3 regions of the Sinorhizobium sp. 7-81 genome follow, and region 1 is predicted to be linked to each of the others. Evidence: riboswitches for the same ligand, from Rfam matches in the RefSeq annotation. Region 1 holds a riboswitch; each other region holds the start of a gene.
The links. Region 1 has a riboswitch for thiamine pyrophosphate ahead of thiD (bifunctional hydroxymethylpyrimidine kinase/phosphomethylpyrimidine kinase). Riboswitches for the same ligand answer to the same signal wherever they lie in the genome.
Positions count from the first base shown of each region.

Region 2: it holds a riboswitch for thiamine pyrophosphate, as region 1 does, so the genes downstream of both, thiC (phosphomethylpyrimidine synthase ThiC) here and thiD (bifunctional hydroxymethylpyrimidine kinase/phosphomethylpyrimidine kinase) in region 1, are expected to answer to the same signal.
Region 3: it holds a riboswitch for thiamine pyrophosphate, as region 1 does, so the genes downstream of both, thiB (thiamine ABC transporter substrate binding subunit) here and thiD (bifunctional hydroxymethylpyrimidine kinase/phosphomethylpyrimidine kinase) in region 1, are expected to answer to the same signal.

Region 1 covers NZ_JASKLT010000006.1:142,368-148,825, reverse strand. Annotated here, with positions in the region: gene QN224_RS20590 (UTP--glucose-1-phosphate uridylyltransferase) at 1-722, shown strand, start outside; gene QN224_RS20585 (polysaccharide biosynthesis tyrosine autokinase) at 777-3,143, shown strand; gene thiD (bifunctional hydroxymethylpyrimidine kinase/phosphomethylpyrimidine kinase) at 3,511-4,305, opposite strand; TPP riboswitch at 4,417-4,519, opposite strand; gene QN224_RS20575 (TetR/AcrR family transcriptional regulator) at 4,638-5,234, opposite strand; gene bdcA (SDR family oxidoreductase) at 5,307-6,020, shown strand; gene QN224_RS20565 (hypothetical protein) at 6,270-6,458, shown strand, end outside.
Region 2 covers NZ_JASKLT010000002.1:304,283-310,740, reverse strand. Annotated here, with positions in the region: gene QN224_RS08765 (thiamine phosphate synthase) at 1-459, opposite strand, end outside; gene QN224_RS08760 (thiazole synthase) at 456-1,229, opposite strand; gene thiS (sulfur carrier protein ThiS) at 1,232-1,429, opposite strand; gene thiO (glycine oxidase ThiO) at 1,426-2,436, opposite strand; gene thiC (phosphomethylpyrimidine synthase ThiC) at 2,438-4,267, opposite strand; TPP riboswitch at 4,365-4,476, opposite strand; gene QN224_RS08740 (ABC transporter ATP-binding protein/permease) at 4,748-6,458, shown strand, end outside.
Region 3 covers NZ_JASKLT010000005.1:201,227-207,684, forward strand. Annotated here, with positions in the region: gene thiP (thiamine/thiamine pyrophosphate ABC transporter permease ThiP) at 1-220, opposite strand, end outside; gene thiB (thiamine ABC transporter substrate binding subunit) at 228-1,253, opposite strand; TPP riboswitch at 1,302-1,415, opposite strand; gene QN224_RS18805 (GNAT family N-acetyltransferase) at 1,599-2,084, shown strand; gene QN224_RS18810 (thiamine diphosphokinase) at 2,263-2,913, shown strand; gene QN224_RS18815 (ABC-F family ATP-binding cassette domain-containing protein) at 2,918-4,744, shown strand; gene QN224_RS18820 (MarR family winged helix-turn-helix transcriptional regulator) at 4,861-5,352, shown strand; gene QN224_RS18825 (multidrug effflux MFS transporter) at 5,349-6,458, shown strand, end outside.

The sequences.
Region 1 (6,458 bases):
GCAACAAGCAGGCAATCGAGGACCACTTCGACGATACGCCCGAGCTCATCTCGTCGCTGTCGCGTTCGGGTAAGAAAGCACAGATTTCCGAGCTCGAAAGCATGCTGCCGACCGCCGGCTCCGTGAGCTTCACACGCCAGCAGGCCCCGCTTGGTCTCGGCCACGCGGTGTGGTGCGCACGCGACCTTATCGGCGACGAGCCTTTCGCGCTTCTGCTTCCCGACATGCTCTCCTTCGGCGCACGCGGCTGCATGGCCGGACTGATGGATCTCTATCGGGAAGTCGGAGGCAATGTCGTCGCCGTCGAGCAATGCGCCCCCGAGGACGCGTCCAAATACGGCATCGTCGGCAAGGGCGGAACGGTTCGGCACGGGTTCGCGGTAACGCAGATGGTCGAAAAGCCTACCCCAGAAGAGGCACCGTCGAACTACTATCTCAACGGGCGCTATATTCTCCAGCCGGAGATCTTTTCCATTCTCGCGCACCAGCAGCGCGGCGCCGGCAACGAAATCCAGTTGACCGACGGCATGCTGAAGCTTTCGACGACACAGCCCTTCCACGCCCATCCCTACGAGGGCAGAACCTTCGACTGCGGTTCGAAGCAAGGCTTCATCGAGGCGAATGTCGCTTTCGCGCTCAACCGCGCGGATATCGGCGAGATGGTGCTCGAATCCGTTCGCGAGATTGTCCTGTCTCACGAAAGCCGCATCCGAGCGGCATAAGCAAATGTTTCCCGGCGGCTCCTGGAGCCGCCGGCGCACGGACCGGAGAAAAAAATGAACAGAGCGGCCCCCATGAAACAGAGAAGTGTCCCCTTGAGCATCGTGCCCCGCGAGGAAGAAGCCGACGGTTTTATCGATCTTGATCGACTTCTGGCGATTGTCGTTCGCAGGGCCAAGCTGGTTGCGGCCTTTGTTGTCCTCTTCATCATGCTGGGCGTCGCCTACCTGCTGTTTGCGACATCGATCTACACTTCCATGACGCAGATTCTGCTTGACGAGAATCTGTCCAAATTTGCCGAGGAAGAGCCAACGCCCGCAAACAGCCAGATGCTGGACACCCAGATCGCAAGCGCCGTGGAGATCCTGAAGTCCGGCGAGCTTGCCCTGCGGGTTGTCGACAAGCTGAACCTTTCCGAGAACGAGACGATCATCAATCCGCCGCGTTCGCCGGTTGCCATCGTCAAGGAGTGGCTGAGGACAGCGACCGGCCTCTTTTCGTCCGGTCCCGTGGTTTCGGAGGAGGCGGCACGCAACGGCCGGCGATTGAAGGCAGCAGCGTTGATCCAGCAGGCCCTGACGGTCGAGCGCGTATCGCGAAGCTCCGTAGTCGCACTAGCCTACAAGTCGAGCGATCCCCTGCTTGCCGCTACCGTCGTGCGTGGCTATGCGGAAGCCTATCTCACCGATCAGTTGAACGCCAATTTCGAAGCGACGGAACGGGCTTCCGTCTGGCTGCAGGAACGCCTCGCGGATCTGCGGCAGCGCTCGCTGGCGGCAGCACTCGAGGTTGAGCGGTTCAGGAGCGAAAACGGTCTGACCGCCGCGCGCGGTGAACTGATGTCCGAACAGCAACTGTCGGACCTCAACAGCCAGCTCATCGTCGCCCAGGCCGATACGGCCACCGCCTCCGCGCGCTACAACCAGTTCAAGTCGATTATCGACCAGGGGCCCGAGACCGCCGTAAACAACGCGACCATCTCTCCCAAGGAGGGAGACAACATGGTTATCCGCGATCTCAGGGCCCGCTATCTCACCATCGGCAAACGCGAGCAGGAGGTCGCCCAGAACTTTGGCGAGGACCACCCGCAGGCTGTATCGCTCAGGACCGAGCAGGCCGACATCGCGCGGCAGATCTATCAGGAACTGCAGCAACTGACGGCAAGCTACAAGAATGAATACGAAGTCGCCCGCTCACGCGAGTCGTCGTTGCGCGAGAGCATCGAAGGGGTCGTGGGCCGGAACACGAACGCCAGCGAGTCGCTTGTTCATTTGAGGGAGCTCGAACAGAAGGCGGCGGCGCTCAAGACGCTTTACGAGTCCTATCTCGGCCGCTACGAGCAGGCGGCGCAGCAACGCTCCTTCCCGATCGCCAAGGCCCGGGTCATCTCCGAAGCCGGAGTTCCCACGGCACCATCGAGCCCGAAGAAGACCTTGACGCTTGCACTTTCCGCCGTGCTCGGCTTGATGGCCGGCGGCGCCTTCGCCGCGTTCCAGGAGTTCCGCGAGAGAACCTTCCGTCTTGAAGACGACGTGCGCACCATCCTCGGCCACAAGTCGCTCGGTTATGTTCCGCTGGTCGGCATACGACCGAAAAAGTCTGCGGAACTCGTGCGCACGCGCTTTGCGTCCGACAGGCAACCAGAAGCGATCCCCGAAGGGACAGTGGAATTCCAGCGCCTGTCGCGCATGGTCCTCGATGCGCCGCAATCCTCTTTTGCGGAAACCTTCAGAAACGCCAAGCTCGCCTGCGATCACATGCTGCACGGCAACGAAAGCCGCGTGATCGGGATCGTTTCGGCGGTTCCGGACGAGGGGAAATCCGTCGTCGCCGCAAACTTCGCGGCGCTGTTGGCCGCAAGCGGCAAGCGGACGCTCTTGATCGACGGCGATATACGCAAGCCCGGCCTCACCCAGATGATCACGCCCGCTCCGCGCACGGGGCTCGTCGAGACGCTGATGGGAGAGGCCACCTGGCCCGCCGGCATCAAGGTCGACCAGCGGACCAAGCTTGCCATTTTCCCGGTTGGCGGCGAGGCGTCCCATCATCAACCGCATCAAAGCCACGAACTGCTCGCATCGGCTGCCATGGCAAACCTGATCGAGAACGCGCGCAGCTCGTTCGACTACGTGGTCGTCGACCTCGCGCCGCTGGCACCCGTTGTGGATGCGAAGGCCTTTGCTCCGCTCGCCGACGGTTTCATCTTCGTTGTCGAATGGGGAAGAACGCCGTCCCGACTGGTGCGCGACGTCTTGCATTCCGAGCCGCAGATCAATTCAAAGGTGCTTGGGGTTATCCTCAACAAGACCGACATGGACGAGCTTTCGAAGTACAGCGACTTCGGCGGTGTGGAAAAATATCGGCATCGTTATGGCAAATACTATGTCGAGCATACGATCGACGGGAACCGCCCCGCAGCTTAGCTCATGGCTCGCGTCCGCATCTGCGAAGGCAGGTGCGGACTTGCTGCCGGTTTCACCGAAACCGGGAAGCGACCTGACTTTGACTGACTTCGGATTTCCGCAGCGGCGAAAAATCATCGTGACGGCTTTCGATCGAGCCCGACGATAAGCCAGCGCCATCGGTACCACCACGACCGCCGGCACAGCGAGTGCCAGCGCATGAAACAGGAAAAACTCCGCAAGGAACGAGCCGCCGTCTGATAAGACGCGCGGCGCCGCAGAGCCCATTAACCATGGATGAAATCATGTTTGAGTCGCAACCGTGGCGACACCAAGGCGCCGTGAGCGGCTTGCGGGCGGGTGCAGTTTCGACGACGTCTCGCGGCTACTACCACCAGCTGTGAAAGTGGTGCACGGGACCGCGTCCCTTGCCCACGGCCAAGGCATCCGCTGCGGAAATCGCAGCGTGCAGATAGGCCTTGGCCGCGCGTACGGCATCCGTCAGTGGCTGCCCGAGCGCGAGTTCGGCCGCGACCGCTGCCGAAAGCGTACAGCCCGTGCCGTGATCGTTGATCGTCTCTACCCGCGCGGCCGGGAGGCGAGTAATGACGTTGCCGTCGAAAAAGAGGTCGGTGGCCTCGCCGTTCTGCAGGTGCCCTCCCTTGACCAGAACCGAGCGGGCGCCGCTCTTGAGAATGGCTTCGGCCTGCCGCGCCATCTCCTTTTCATCCTCGGCGACGGAACGGCCAGTCAGCAACGCGGCTTCCGGCAGGTTTGGCGTGGCGACAAGCGCCAGCGGCAAGAGTTCCTCCGCCAGGGCGGCGACCGCATTCGGCCGCAGCAACCGGTCGCCCGAAGTCGCCACTATGACCGGATCCACAACGGCGCGCTTGCCGAAACGACGCAGTCCGTCGGCGATGGCGGCGATTGTTTCCCGGCGTGAGACCATGCCGATTTTCACGGCGGCCACATCGAGATCGGAAAATACCGCATCGATCTGCGCCGTGACGATTTCCGGTGAAAGGTCGGCGACGGCGGTGACGCCCCTCGTGTTTTGAGCCGTGACCGCCGTTATGACGCTGGCGCCATAGACACCGAGGGCGGAAAAGGTCTTGAGGTCCGCCTGAATGCCGGCGCCGCCGCCGGAGTCGGACCCGGCTATCGTCAGTGCGATCGCCGTCATCGGATTTTCACCGCGACAAGGGGTGAGAAAGGCGAGTGCATCATCGGTCGGTCTCCAGATCGGAATATCACGGAGATCCGGGAAATCGCGAAGACGTGGATGAAGGCCGTCAAAGGCCCGTGTTCCCGTTCCTACGCCGGCATGACCCGGATCAGGTTCAAGGGTTCGGCTCACCGCCATCTCAGCACCGCTCGGTGCTCCCCTCGGAATGCTCGCATTGTATCGGACAGATGAACCGGTCTGTCAACGTCGCGTGGCCGTCGCACGGCAGAGTAGCCGAGTCTTTCATCGCCGCGACGCAGTCAGAGCACGATTGAGGGCCGTGAGAAGACTCATCGCGCCTTGTCGGACATGAAGGCCAGCGATGCCGTGCGCCCGATTGCGCGCAGTCGGGCGGCACCGAGACCGTCGCGGGCGCTTGCCGAGAGGCCCGCCAGGACCGCCATCACATAGTCCGTGATCTCGTCCGCGCGGTCTGCCGCTCGGTCAGCGATCGCATCGCGCACCACCTGCCGGCTCCGACGCCACAGCGTCTTTGCCTTGTCGCAAGCGACCGCATCCGTACCGCCGCGCGCACCTTCGATAACCAGGCAGCCGGTCGCCTCGGGATGTGCCGTGTAGGCAACGGCCGCAGCGTCGAACAGGGCCGCCAGCGCTTCGTTCAGCGGCTTTTCCGGCGCGAGCAGACGATCGAAGTCCAGCCCCTCCGTCTTCGCATAGCGCTCCAGCGCACGCCCATAGAGATCGGCCTTGCTACCAAATGCGGCATAGAAGCTCGGCGGATTGATAGCCAGGGCTGCCGTCAGATCGGCAAGGCTGACGGCGTCATATCCCCGTTGATGGAACAGCGCCTGCGCCTTGCCGACGGCTTCGTCTACGTCGAAGTTACGGGGTCGCCCGCGCGATTTCACATTTTTTGTATCAGTCACTACAAAATCCTTGCGCCAATGTGGAATACTCTTTATGTAGCGTTTACTACATTTCTTCTCAAGGAGCGAATCATGGCAAATTTCAGCGGCAAGAAAATCTTCGTCATAGGCGGTAGCCGCGGTATCGGCGCGGCCATTGTCCGGCGTTTTACCGGTGAAGGCGCGACCGTCGCTTTCACCTATGCGGGCTCAACCGAAGCAGCAAAGGCACTCGCGTTGGAAACGGGCGCGACCGCAATTCAATCCGATGCCGCGAACCGTGACGCGGTCACTAAGGTCGTCAGGGATCAAGGCGCGCTCGACGTGCTCGTCGTGAATGCTGGATCGCTCGTCCTCGGCGATCCGCTTGAAGTCGATGCGGATGCGGTCGACCGTATGATCGACGTCAATGTACGCGCGCCCTATCACGCGGCGGTCGAGGCCGCGCGGCAGATGCCCGATGGCGGCCGTATCATCATCGTCGGTTCGGTCAACGGCGACCGCATGCCCTTTGCCGGCGGAGCCGCCTATGCGCTGACAAAGTCGGCAGTGCAGGGCATGGCACGCGGCCTCGCGCGCGATTTCGGAGACAAGGGCATAACGGTCAATGTCATCCAGCCCGGTCCGACGTGTACGGACATGAACCCGGAGGACGGTCCGATGAGCGAATTCATGCACAGCTTCATGGCGATCAAGCGCCACGGTCGCCCGGAGGAAGTCGCCGGCCTGGCCGCCTATCTCGCCGGTCCCGAAGCCGGGTTCACGACCGGCGCGCTCCACACCATCGACGGCGGGTTCGGCGCGTAGCACGCCGCGACGATCAAACCCCGCACGCCGGTCGCAACCGGCGCGCGGTTGTAGCTGCTCGGCAATATCACCGGACACGCGCAAAACGGTCTCGCACCACGGCCACATCGTTGTGAAGGCTGCACATTTTGGTGAAAGGGGCTCCCCAGAGCACATCGTGATTGGACTTCGGCACCCGTAAGAGTCACCTTTATAGCGGGCTAAATTCGGAAATGGGGCGGAGCAACTATCGTCTGAATGGAGGCCAAAATGAAGCACCATGCACTCGACCAACTGCAGATCGTCGCCGAGGTCAAACAGGATTTCCCACGCCGGCTGACAACGCGCGCAGAGCGTCTGGAACGCTGGGCGGAACTCCTGGAACAAATCCCCCATCGCCACCTCTCGACGCTGCACGAGACCGAGTATCAGCCGGCCAGAGTGCGTGCGACCATGCGC
Region 2 (6,458 bases), on a different contig from region 1:
GACCAGCGGAAGCGGCCGTACGCGCTCGCGCCAGGCGGAAATGCGGGAAAGTCCCTGCGGCTGCCATTTCATCTTCTTGAGGATCGTCGGGTAGATCGGCCCGAGCGCCACGTAGTCCGGCTTGGCGGCGAGCGCCGTTTCGAGCTCCGCCTCGTCATGGGTGCTGAGACCGAGCTTCAGCCCGGCCGTGCGGATCGCCGCGACATCGGCCTCGGCGAGGTCCTCCTGACCGAGATGAACGAAGTCGCAGCCTTCCTCGATTGCGATCTGCCAATAGTCGTTGACGATCAACTGGCAGCCATGGGCGGCGCAGACCGCCCTGGCGCGGCGGATCTCGCTTCTGAGATCCGATTCGGGGCGATCCTTGATCCGAAGTTGCACCAGCTTGACGCCGAGCGGCACGAGGCGCTCGATCCAGGCGGCACTGTCGACGATGAGATAGAAGGGATCGAGCTTCACGAGAAGACTGCCTTTCCGATGACGGGGGTCGAGGGAACAGCCATGTCGCGCGGTTCGAGCATGCCCGCCTCGAAGGCGGCGCGGCCGGCATCGATCGCCTTGGCGAAGGCTGAGGCCATCAGCGCCGGTTTTCCCGCGCCTGCAACGGCGGTGTTGAGCAGCACCGCGTCGTAGCCGAGCTCCATTACGGTCGTGGCATGCGAGGGCCGGCCGATGCCGGCATCGACGATCAGTGGCACATCGGGAAAATGCGCGCGCATGGCTCTAAGTGCCCCGATGTTCTGCGGCCCCATGGCGCTGCCGATCGGCGCGCACCAGGGCATCAGCACTCTGCAGCCCGCCTCGACCAGCCGTTCGGCAACGACAAGATCGTCGGTCGTATAGGGGAAGACCTCGAAACCTTCGCCGGCAAGGATGCGCGCCGCCTCGACGAGCCCGAAGACGTCCGGCTGAAGTGTGTCGTGATGGCCGATGACCTCGAGCTTGATCCAGTTCGTGCCGAAGACCTCGCGCGCCATCTTCGCCGTCAGCACCGCCTCCGACACCGCGTGGCAGCCGGCGGTGTTCGGCAGAACGCGTGCGCCGAGTTCGCGGATGAGTTCGAAGAAGGCGCCGCCCTGCCGGCCGCCGGCCGTCTCACGGCGGAGCGATACGGTGACGACCTCGGTGCCCGCCTGCCGAACGGCATCAGCGAGGATAGCGGGGGAGGGGTAGCGCGCCGTGCCTAGCAGCATGCGCGAGCCGAGTTCCTGTCCGTATAATGTCAGCATGTTCAGCCTCCCTTCATCGGCGAGAGAATTTCGATCCGGTCGCGATCGTTGAGCCGATGGCTTGCTCTGTCGGTCCGGTGAACGAGTTCGCCGTTGACGGCGGTTGCGAGCCACTCGCCCTCGTACTCGAGCGCCAGCAGCAGCTCCGACAGCGTCTTTGCGCTGCTCTCCAAGGTCTCGCCGTTGACGATGTAGGTCATTGGGTTGCTCCCTGTCGGAAAGAAGGATTGGGGGAGAATGGCGGATGTTCCGCTCCGCAGAGCTTTTCTGCGAGCTGCCGTGCCATGGCGGGCGCAAGCAAGAAGCCGTGGCGGTACATGCCGGCGATCGCGAAGCCGTCGTCGCGGTCGAGGACGCGTGGCAGGTTGTCGGCAAAAGCAGGCCGGACGCCGACGCCCATCTCCACGACGCGCGCCTCGCCGAACGCAGGATGTACGGCGTAAGCGGCGTTCAGGAACTCCATCACCGAGCGGGCGGTGATCGGTCCGTCATCATCGGTTTCGATCATGGTCGCGCCGACCATGAAACGATGGTTATCACGTGGCACGATATAGAGCGGGTGGCGCGGATGAAGCAGGCGGACAGGCCTTGAGAGGCTGATCTCGCAACCATCCAGAAAAAGATCCGCAACACCTAGTCGACTAATGCCGGGTGTGTTGGCGATCGCCGCCGCACCTGTGCATTCGACCACTGCCGAGAAGGGCGTATCGGACGGCAGGTCGGTGCTCCCGAGATGGAAGCGGACGCCTCTCTCGACGAGCGCGGCGTAAAGGCCGTCCATTGCCTTTCGCGGATCGAGATGGGCTTCTTCGGGAAAGAACAGCGCGCGGTCGAACCGGCCCGCAAGGTCCGGTTCGAGTTCTCCGATCGTGTTGCCGCCGACCCATTCGTATCCGCGGGTGCGGGCGGCGAAGCGGGCGAGCTCACCGCTGTCCCGTCCTGCGGCGATCACCAATGTGCCCCTGCGGGACACTTCGCCGGGGGCAGCCTCCTCCCACCAGTCGGCGGCGGAAAGCCCGAGCGTCAGCACTGCTTCATCGGCCGCTTCGCGTTCGCAGTAAGGCGCAATCATGCCCCCGGCATAGCTGGATGCGCCGGTTCCTACGGTTTCCGCCGCGTCCAACACCTCCACCGCGATCCCGCGGCGGCTGAGCTCGAAGGCGGCGGCAAGGCCGGCGACGCCGGCTCCCTTGATCAATACCGTCATCCTACTCTCCTGGCTGCGCTTCTTCGCCGACCGGCATATAGAGGTCGCCGCCATCGCGGTATTTGGCTGCCATCGCCTCGAGCCCTTCCTTCTGCGCCTCGGCACGGATGTCGTGGGAAATCCGCATCGAACAGAATTTCGGGCCGCACATGGAGCAGAAATGCGCGACCTTGTGCGCTTCCTTCGGCAGGGTCTCATCGTGGAAGCTGCGCGCCGTTTCCGGATCGAGCGATAGATTGAACTGGTCTTCCCAGCGGAATTCGAAACGCGCGCGGGAAAGCGCGTCGTCGCGAATGCGGGCGGCCGGGTGACCCTTGGCGAGGTCGGCGGCATGTGCCGCGATCTTGTAGGTGATCACGCCCGTCTTGACGTCGTCGCGGTCGGGCAGCCCCAGGTGCTCCTTCGGCGTCACGTAGCAGAGCATCGCGGTGCCGAACCAGCCGATCATCGCGGCACCGATGCCCGAGGTGATGTGGTCGTAGCCGGGCGCGATATCGGTCGTCAGCGGCCCGAGCGTGTAGAAGGGCGCCTCGCCGCAGACGGCAAGCTGCTTGTCCATGTTTTCCTTGATCTTGTGCATAGGCACGTGGCCTGGGCCTTCGATCATCACCTGGCAGTCTTTTGCCCAGGCGATCTTCGTCAGTTCCCCGAGCGTTTCGAGTTCGGCGAACTGAGCGGCGTCATTGGCATCGGCGATCGAGCCGGGACGCAGGCCGTCGCCGAGCGAGAAGGAGACATCATAGGCGCGGCAGATGTCGCAGATCTCCTCGAAATGCTCGTAGAGGAAGCTCTCGCGGTGGTGATGGAGGCACCATTTGGCCATGATCGAACCGCCGCGCGAGACGATGCCGGTGACGCGGTTGACGGTCAGCGGAATGTAGTGCAGCCGCACGCCGGCATGGATGGTGAAATAGTCGACGCCCTGCTCGGCCTGCTCGATCAGCGTGTCGCGATAGACCTCCCAGGTCAAATCCTCGGCGATGCCGTTCACCTTTTCGAGCGCCTGATAGAGAGGGACGGTGCCGATCGGCACGGGCGAATTGCGGATGATCCATTCGCGGATGTTGTGAATGTTGCGGCCGGTCGAAAGGTCCATGACGGTGTCCGCGCCCCAGCGCGTCGCCCAGACCGTCTTCTCCACTTCCTCGGCCATCGACGAGGTGACGGCGGAATTGCCGATATTGGCGTTGATCTTCACCAGGAAATTGCGGCCGATGATCATCGGTTCGGATTCCGGATGGTTGATGTTGGCCGGAATGATCGCCCGACCAGCTGCGACTTCCTGGCGAACGAATTCGGGCGTGACGAAATCGGGGACCGAAGCGCCGAAGCTTTCGCCGTCGCGCGTCAGCGCCTCCTTCGCCGCCTTGCGGCCGAGATTCTCGCGGATCGCAATGAACTCCATTTCCGGCGTGATGATGCCGGCGCGGGCATAGGCGAGCTGGGTGACGGCCTGTCCCGCCTTTGCCCGCAAAGGTTCCTGGCGAACGGGAAATTCAGGGGTCAGCTTTTCGCCCGTCGCAAAGCCGTTGTCCTCCGCCTTGACGCTGCGCCCCTGATAGGCCTCGACGTCACCGCGTCCAAGGATCCAGTCGCGGCGAAGCTGCGGCAGGCCCCGATCAATGCGGATATCCGCATCGTCGAGCGTATAGGGGCCGGAAGAATCATAGACGGCGACCGGCGGCTCACCGGACGTCGGATGCAGCGCGATCTCGCGCATCGGCACACGGATCTGCGGATGGATCTCGCCGGCCTTGTAGACTTTCTGCGAGGCGGGAAGCGGACCCTGCGTGACCGAGGGAGTCGTGCGCGGCGGGTTGATAATATTCATCGTGAGGCTCCAAAGTTTACGCGTTGGAGACCCAGTTCTGAAGCCGGAAGGATGAAAAGACGCTGCGCCGATGGATCGCGAAAATCGGAATCCTGGCTGTCGCACGTCCGCACCGTCCCTACGCCAGTATGAACTGGATCAGGTTCAACGGGTCACTGCGCGCTTTAGCAGTATCTCAGCCCCTTGCCGGGACCCCCCTGGTGAATGGTGCGAATAGTGCCGGTTATCGGCGTGGCGTCAAGATGGTTTTTTGAGCTTCGGCGGCCGGTTCCTATTCGGCGCGCGCTAAATCGTATCACGAATGCGCCTAAGGCTATTCTTGTGGAAAACCGTTCGGCATCGGTGCGCTTCTGTGCAGTCTAGTGAATATTAGCTGCACTGAATGAGGAGAGTGTCCTGATTCCAGAGCTCGGAGAGAAGGCCTCGCATTGGCGGAGCCGCAAGCGGAAGAAGCAACCGCAGCTTACTCCCGTGTCGCAAATGCGGAGCTTTTGGGGTCTGATGTGGGCCTATTGGTTCTCCGACAGGTGGCGGGAAGCTTGGGCCCTGGCGGCGATCATCGTCGTGCTGACGGCGTTTTCGGCGCTGTCGAGCGTTTGGTTCGCCGATGCCTCGGGCGAACTCGTCAATGCGATTGCCTTTCTCCACCATCCGCAGAATCCGACGACACTCCGCTCCATTCTAGCAAGCGCGGCGACGATGGTCTCGATCGTCGTGCTGAAGGAAGCCGGGTTCACCGCGGTCCGGCACTTCCTCTCGACGATGCTGCATCGCAAATGGCGCGCCTGGCTTGACGAGCGCTTTAACGACGCATTGCTCAGCCGCAACCATACACATCTTCACTTGCTGCGCGGCGCGTCCGAGGCGACCCCGATGGCCGGGGGGATGCCGGATAACATAGACCAGCGCATCCAGGAGTCGATCAAGGGCATGACCGGCGGGGCCATCGGACTGGCGATGGGCATCGGCGGCGTCACCCTGTCGCTTTTCTTCGTTGGTGGGAGGATCATCGAAAGCTCCACCGAGGTTGGCGGACTGGAATTCCTTGGCAGTTACGGCAGCGCCTGTCTGACACTTGCCGCCGTCGCGGCCTATGTTCCCATCAGCACGTTTCTCGCAGTCAAGATCGGTGCAATTCAGCAGCGGCTGGACGTCAGGATGCAATCGGCCGAAGGCAGCTACCGCCGCGAACTCACAACGCTGCTCCACCGCAGCTTCCATGTCGCGGCCTCGCGAGGTGAGGGGGTGCAGAAGCGCATCCACAGCCGGCGCTATCGCGAAATCGACCAAACCTGGTCGAGCCTGAACATTCTGACGGCTTGCTATATGGGCTTCGAGCTCGTCTATAATTTCATCGGCTCGCGCGTCATCGCCTATGCGCCCGGACTGCTGCCCTATGCCGAGAGCAAGATCAGCCTGCGCGGCTATGTGACAGGGGCGGAGCTCGCTAATGCCATCATCAACGATTGCTCGTGGTTCATTCATGTCATGCCAGACATAGCCCGGCTCAGGGCCAATGCAGGGCGCATCACCGATCTCGCAAAGGCGATCGAGGACGTGCAGCAGCCGCGCGCATTCTATGCCCGCACCGGCCGGTCGGAGCTAAGCTGCGTTCGGCAGAATCGCGAGATTGGCTTGACCATCCAGCGCCTCGAACTGATGCACCCGGGCGCCGACTTGCCCTTCCTTGCGACAGGCTACCTTCACTTCAACCCAGGCGAATGGACACTTCTCGTCGGTAGATCCGGCAGCGGCAAGTCTTCCCTGCTCAAGGCGATCAATGGTCTGTGGCCGCATGGCCGCGGCTCGGTCGCACTGCCCAGACACGTGCGGACGCTTTTCGCCGCGCAGGAGGTCAAGCTGCCGCCAATATCATTGAAGGAACTGATCTGCCTGCCCGAAGAGGGCGATGCCCATAACGACAGGGAAGTCGCAGCGGCGCTCTCCAGGGCCGGCCTTTTCGATTTCGTCGGTGATCTCGCCGGGGAGGGGCGTGGGACGCAAAGCTGGGACCAGCTTCTTTCCGGCGGCCAGAAACAGAAGCTCGTGCTTGCGCGCATCCTCCTGCATCGTCCGGGTCTGCTGTTCCTGGACGAGCCGACCAGCGCCCTCGACGGCGAGGCGGCGATCACGTTCCATCAAACAATCAAGGATGAGTGCCCCGGTGTAATCGTCATCAGCATTATGCACG
Region 3 (6,458 bases), on a different contig from region 1:
CGGGGATCGCAAAAAGGACGGAGAGGATCGTCGAGAGGCTCGCCTGAAGCAATGTGAAGCGGGTGACGCGCCAGACATAGGTGTCGAAGAGGGCGCCGGCATCACCGCCGCCGGATTGGGCGAGGAGGACGATGACGGCGAGGCCGACGAACAGCAGAATGCCGCCGAGGCTGAAAACCCCGGCGGCAATCGTCATCCGTTTTTCGGCAGCACCGGACAATCCCGCCTCAGTTCTTGCTCATGGCGGTCAGCCATTCGTCGATCCAGGCCTTGCGGTTGGCCGCGACTTCCTCGGAAGACATCAGAAATGTCTTTTCCGGATTGACGAGCTTGCCGAAGGCGTCCGGCAGCGGTTCCCTGGTTGCCGCCACCGGCATCATCCAGTTGGTCGTCGGAATGATCGACTGGAAGTCGGGGCCGGTCATGAACGCCAGAAACTCCTTGGCGAGTTCCGGCTCCTTCGCGTTCTTCGTCATGCCGGCCACTTCGATCTGGATGTAGTGCCCTTCGGCGAAGGAAGCGGCCTGATAGCGCTCGGTGTTTTCCGTCACCATGTGGTAGGCGGGCGAGGTGGTGTAGGAGAGCACCATCGGCGCTTCGCCCTTGGTGAAGAGGCCGTAGGCTTCCGACCAGCCGGGGGTCACGGTCAGCACGCGGTTCTTGAGCTTGGCCCAGGCGGCGGCGGCCTCCTCGCCATAGACTGACTTCACCCAGAGCAGCAGTCCCAGGCCCGGGGTCGAGGTGCGGGGATCCTCGATGACGATCTTTTGCGAAGGATCGCCCTCGACCAGTTCCTTCAGGCTCTTCGGCGGGTTCTTCAGCGTTTCGGTATCGTAGATCACGGCGAAATGGCCGTAGTCGTAGGGGACGAAAGTTTCGTCCGAAAAGTTGCCGGGAACTTTGACGGCGGAAGTGTCGAGGCCGTGCGGCGCGAAAAAGCCTGTCGCCTTGGCTTCCGCGACGAGGTTGGTATCGAGGCCAAGCACGATATCGGCCTTCGTTTGCTCGCCTTCGAGCTTCAGTCGGGTCAGAAGCTCGACGCCGTCGGCGACACCGACATAGTCGACGTCGCAGCCGCAGGTCTTCTCGAAGGCCTCGGCGACTTTCGTGCCCGGCCCCCATTCGGTGATGAAGCTCTCATAGGTGTAGATCGTCAGCTTCTTTTCGGCGGCGCTGGCGCCGAACGGCAAGGCTGCCGCGATTGCAGTTAGCGCAAGCCGGCTAAGCAATTTGGTGTAAAGCGGACTGGACATGACGGGCACCTCTCTCCCTCTGTTGATGTTGCGGGAAAAGGGCGCATCGGTCCGATCGCTTCTAATCCCTCCGCCGGTATGAACCGGATCAGGTTCCGCGGGTTGGCTTGAGCCTCTCAGCCTTGGTTCCGCAAGCGGACCGAGGCACCCCGTTAGAGCAGCAAAGATTTAGCTTTCGGCGGCAGGTCTGGCAAGCCGGGTTTCGGCGGAAACATTTGCCGTCCAAGCCATCTGCGCTATTAAACCAAACAACTGTCGGCGGCGTTTGTTCGCCTGCTGCGGCAATTCAACGTACAGCGTCCTTTGCGCGTCCAATCAGACGCGATGTAGCCGGGAGATACTCTCATGCCAGACATGCTCGTTCGCCTCTATGCCTTGCCTGAAAGGCGCGCTTCCCGGCTCGGGCCCGGCATCAGCGTTCGCCGGGCGATGGCTCCGGAACGCGGGATCGTGCTTGCCTGGATCGAAGAGCGGTTTGGCGCCGGTTGGGTCGGCGAGGCTGAAGCCGCCTTCTCGTCAATGCCGACCAGAATTCACATCGCCGTCCACGAAGGCCGCGTCGTCGGCTTCGCTTGCCATGACGTGACGGCGCTTGGCTTCTTCGGGCCGACGGGCGTCGAGGAAAGCATGCGTGGTCAGGGGATCGGCGAGGCGTTGCTCATCGAGAGCCTGATGGCGATGCGGGCCGCGGGCTACGGCTATGCCGTCATCGGTGGCGTCGGTCCCGCCGATTTCTATGCCCGTGCAGTCGGTGCCGTGGAGATACCGGATTCGACGCCCGGTATTTATGCGGGCATGCTCTTTCCCGGCGAGGCCCCGTCGGAAAGCTGATGCGCACCTTTGCTGCCGCAAAATGGCTTTCGGCCTTTAGAGCGGGATGAGGAAAAGTGCGCGGTTTTCCGCGCGCGTCCCGGTCTAACCCGTTAGAATCGATCACGGTTATGATTTTGGTCGATTCGACCCAAAATCATCGTGATCTGGTCGTGCCTTTGCGCTATGGGCTTCTGCCATGGCCCAATCGACCTTCACCATCCTTCTCGGCGGTACGCTCACCCGCACCGAGCGGCTTGCGAGCCAGCTTTCGGGTAGCCGCTTCATCGCGGCCGACGGCGGCATGCGCCACGCGAGCACGCTTGGCATCGTTCCCGAACTCTGGGTAGGCGATTTCGACTCGACCGACGATGCGTTGCTTGCCACGTTCGCCGAGGTTCCGCGTGAGAGCTATCCGGCGGCAAAAGGCGCGACCGACGGGGAGATCGCGGTCGAGGCTGCGGTCGCGCGCGGCGCAACGTCGCTGATCTTCGCCGGCGCCCTCGGCGGCACCAGAAGCGACCACGCCTTCCTGCATCTGCTGCGAGCCGTGGCGATCGCCGAAGAGGGGCTGCCGGCGCTAATGACCTCAGGCGAGGAGGAAGCCTATCCGCTGCTGCCCGGCGCACGGGAGATCGACCTGCCGAAAGGCAGCCTTTTTTCAATTCTCGGGCTCAGTGCGCTTTCCGGCCTTTCCATCGAAAACGCGCGCTATCCGCTCGACGGCTTCGCCTTGCCCTTCGGTTCCTCCCGGACCATTTCCAACATTGCGGAGGGACCGGTCCGCTTTTCCTTGAAATCCGGCCGGGCGGTTATTCTCGCCCGTCCCTATGATCTTTCCGGAGCCTGAAGCCTTGGCGCCACCCATTCTGAAGCTCGATGACATCTTCCTGACCTTCGGCGGCGCGCCGCTGCTTGCGGGCGCCAACCTGCAGGTCGAGCCTGGCGACCGCATCTGCCTCGTCGGGCGCAACGGCTCCGGCAAGTCCACGCTCATGAAGATGGCCGCCGGCCTCGTCGAACCGCAATCGGGCGAAATCTTCCGTCACCCGTCGGCGACCGTTCGCTATCTGCATCAGGCGCCGGATTTCGAAGGCTTCGACACCGTCCAGGCCTATGCGGAAGCGGGGCTCGGCCCGGGCGACGATCCCTATCGCGTCGCCTATCTGCTGCAGCATCTTGGGCTGACAGGCGAGGAGGATCCGAAGCGGCTCTCGGGGGGCGAGGCGCGGCGTGCGGCACTTGCCCGTGTGCTGGCACCGGAGCCGGACATCCTGCTCCTCGACGAGCCCACCAACCATCTCGATCTCCCGACCATCGAATGGCTGGAGGACGAACTCACCCGCAGCCGCTCGGCACTCGTGCTCATCTCGCACGACCGGCGCTTTCTCGAAAAGGTCTCGACGGCGACCGTCTGGCTCGACCGGGGCCAGTCGCGCCGGCTCGACCGCGGCTTTGGCCATTTCGAGGCGTGGCGTGACGAGGTGCTGGAGGCCGAGGAACTGGAGCAGCACAAGCTCGGCAAGGCGATCGAGCGCGAGGAGCATTGGCTGCGCTACGGCGTCACGGCCCGGCGCAAGCGCAATATGCGTCGTCTTGGCGAACTGCAGGACATGCGGACGCGTTATCGCGGCCACAAGGGGCCGCAGGGCACGGTGCAGGCTGCGGCGGCGGACGCCAAGGAATCCGGCAAGCTCGTCATCGAAGCGGAAAAGATCACCAAGGCTTATAGCGATCGCACGATCGTCGCGCCCTTCTCGATCCGTGTCCACCGCGGCGACCGGATCGGCCTCGTCGGCCCGAATGGCGCCGGCAAGACGACGCTGCTCAAACTTCTGACCGGCCAGATCGAGCCGGACTCCGGAACCGTCAAGCTCGGAACCAACCTCGAGATGGCGACGCTCGACCAGAAGCGCGAGGACCTGAACCTAGACGAGACGCTGGCGCACTACCTGACCGACGGCCGTGGCGACAACCTCCTCGTCAATGGCGAGCAGCGCCACGTCACCGGCTACATGAAGGACTTCCTCTTCCAGCCGGAGCAGGCCCGCACGCCGATCCGCGAGCTTTCGGGCGGCGAACGGGCGCGGCTGATGCTGGCGCGCATTCTGGCGCGCGCCACCAACCTTCTGATCCTCGACGAGCCGACCAACGACCTCGACATCGAAACGCTCGACCTCCTGCAGGAGATCGTCGCCGGATTCGCCGGCACCGTCATTCTCGTCAGCCACGACCGCGATTTTCTCGATCGTACGGTGACCTCGACCATCGCGCCGGCCAATCCGGAGGCGCCGGACGGCCGCTGGATCGAATATGCGGGCGGCTATTCCGACATGATGGCGCAGCGCAAAGGTGCGATCGAAGAGAGGCGGAAGGTCGAAAAGGCGGAAAAGGCAAAGTCGAGCGATGCTCCGGCTGCTCCGTCCGAAGCGCCAAAGGCCAAGGCCAAGCTCTCCTACAAGCAGAAGTTTGCGCTCGAAAACCTGCCGAAGGAGATCGCCAGGACCGAAGCCGAGATCGCCAAGCACGAAGAGAAGATGGCCGACCCCAATCTCTTTTCGAAAGACCCGAATGGCTTTGCAAAAATCGCCGCCGAACTGGAGAAGTTGAGGGAAGGGCTCGCGCGGATGGAAGAGGAATGGCTGGAGCTTGAAATGCTGCGCGAGGAACTAGAGGGCTGACCCCACAGCGCCACGCGTCTTATCAGACACGCAAAGGACGCTGCAGCACTCGCTCGTTGAACGGCTGCGTCGGATATGATAAGGAAAACTTATTATTCCGCTCATGAATGATTGTGATGCCGATAAAGATCGAATCCGAAACGATCGGGATGCTGTTGACTGATGTCTCCCGGCTGCTGCGCGGCGCGTTCGACCGGAAGGTGAATGCGATGGATCTCGGGATCACGCCCGGCGAGGCCCGCACGCTGATCCAGGTCGCGCTGACCGAAGGCATCAAACAGGCGGAAATCGCCACCCGGATGGGTATAGAACCGATGACGCTCTCGGCCTATCTCGACCGGCTCGAGGGGCTGGGACTGGTTGCGCGTGTGCCGGATCCGGCCGATCGGCGCGCAAAAAACGTCGTCATCACCGACAGCGCCGATCCGTTGTTGACGGAGCTTATGGCCGGGCTTCGCGAAATGATAAACGCCTATACCGCAGGTCTCGATGAAGCGGAGCGCGAAATGCTCTGCGGCAACCTCAGGATCCTGCGCGACAATCTCCGGCGGCTCGACCCCTGCCTCGCCGGCAAGGAAACCGGCAAGGAAAAAGGACCAGCCCAATGACGCTCAAGATGAGCGAACGGCGCACGAGCATCATCGGCGCGTTCCTGGTGGCGCTCGGCCCGGTCTCCATGGCGCTCTATACGCCAGCGATGCCGGAGCTCGTCCGCGCCTTTGCCTCGAGCGAAGCGGCGATCAAGATGACGCTATCGCTTTATTTCGGCGGCTTCGCTTTCGCCCAGCTCGTCTCGGGCACGCTCTCCGACGTCATCGGCCGCCGCCCGGCGACATTGATCTTCATGGCCATCTATCTTGCCGGCAGCCTGATGGCCGCCTTTGCACCCTCGGTCGGCGTGTTGCTGGCCGGACGCCTGGTGCAGGGGATTGGTGCCTCCGTCGGCATGACCGTGGCGCGCGCCATCGTGCGCGACCAGTTCACCGGCACTACGGCCGCCCGCATCATGAACATGATCGGGATGATGCTGGCGATCGGTCCTGCGGTTTCGCCGACGCTTGGCGGCCTTGCCCTCGGCCTCTTCGGCTGGCAGTCGATCTTCTTCCTGATGGTGGGCTTCGCGTTGATGGCCTGCTTCACCGTTCAGTTCTCCATGCTGGAAACGGTGACGCCCGACCGCAGCAAGGGGCGTATCGGGCCCATTTTCGCCGCCTATCGCGAACTCCTGAAGGACAGCCGCTTTCTGTCGTCGACGCTGGTGATCGCCGGGGCCGTCGGCGCGCTCTATGCACAGGCGACGATGCTGCCCTTCGTGCTGATCGGGCAAGTCGGCCTGACGCCGACCGAATTCGGTGTCGGCATGCTCATGCAGTCGGGCTTCTTCTTTTCCGGCACGGTCAGCGTGCGGCTGCTGATGCGGCGCTTCACCCCGCAGGCGCTCGTCCCCGTCGGCCTTTCTTTCATCGGTGCCGCCAGCGTTCTGCTCGCCTTCACCATGCATGCGCTCACGCCCGGTTTCCTGTCGGTGATGGCGCCGGTCGGCGTCTATGCCTTCGGCATCGCCTTCGTCATGCCTTACATGATGACCGCTGCCATGGTGCCCTTTCCGCATATCGCCGGCACGGCCTCCGCGATGATGGGCTTCATCCAGATGAGCGCGGGACTTCTCGGCGGCGCGCTTGCCGCCCTCGTCGGCGTGCCGGCGCTAGCGCTC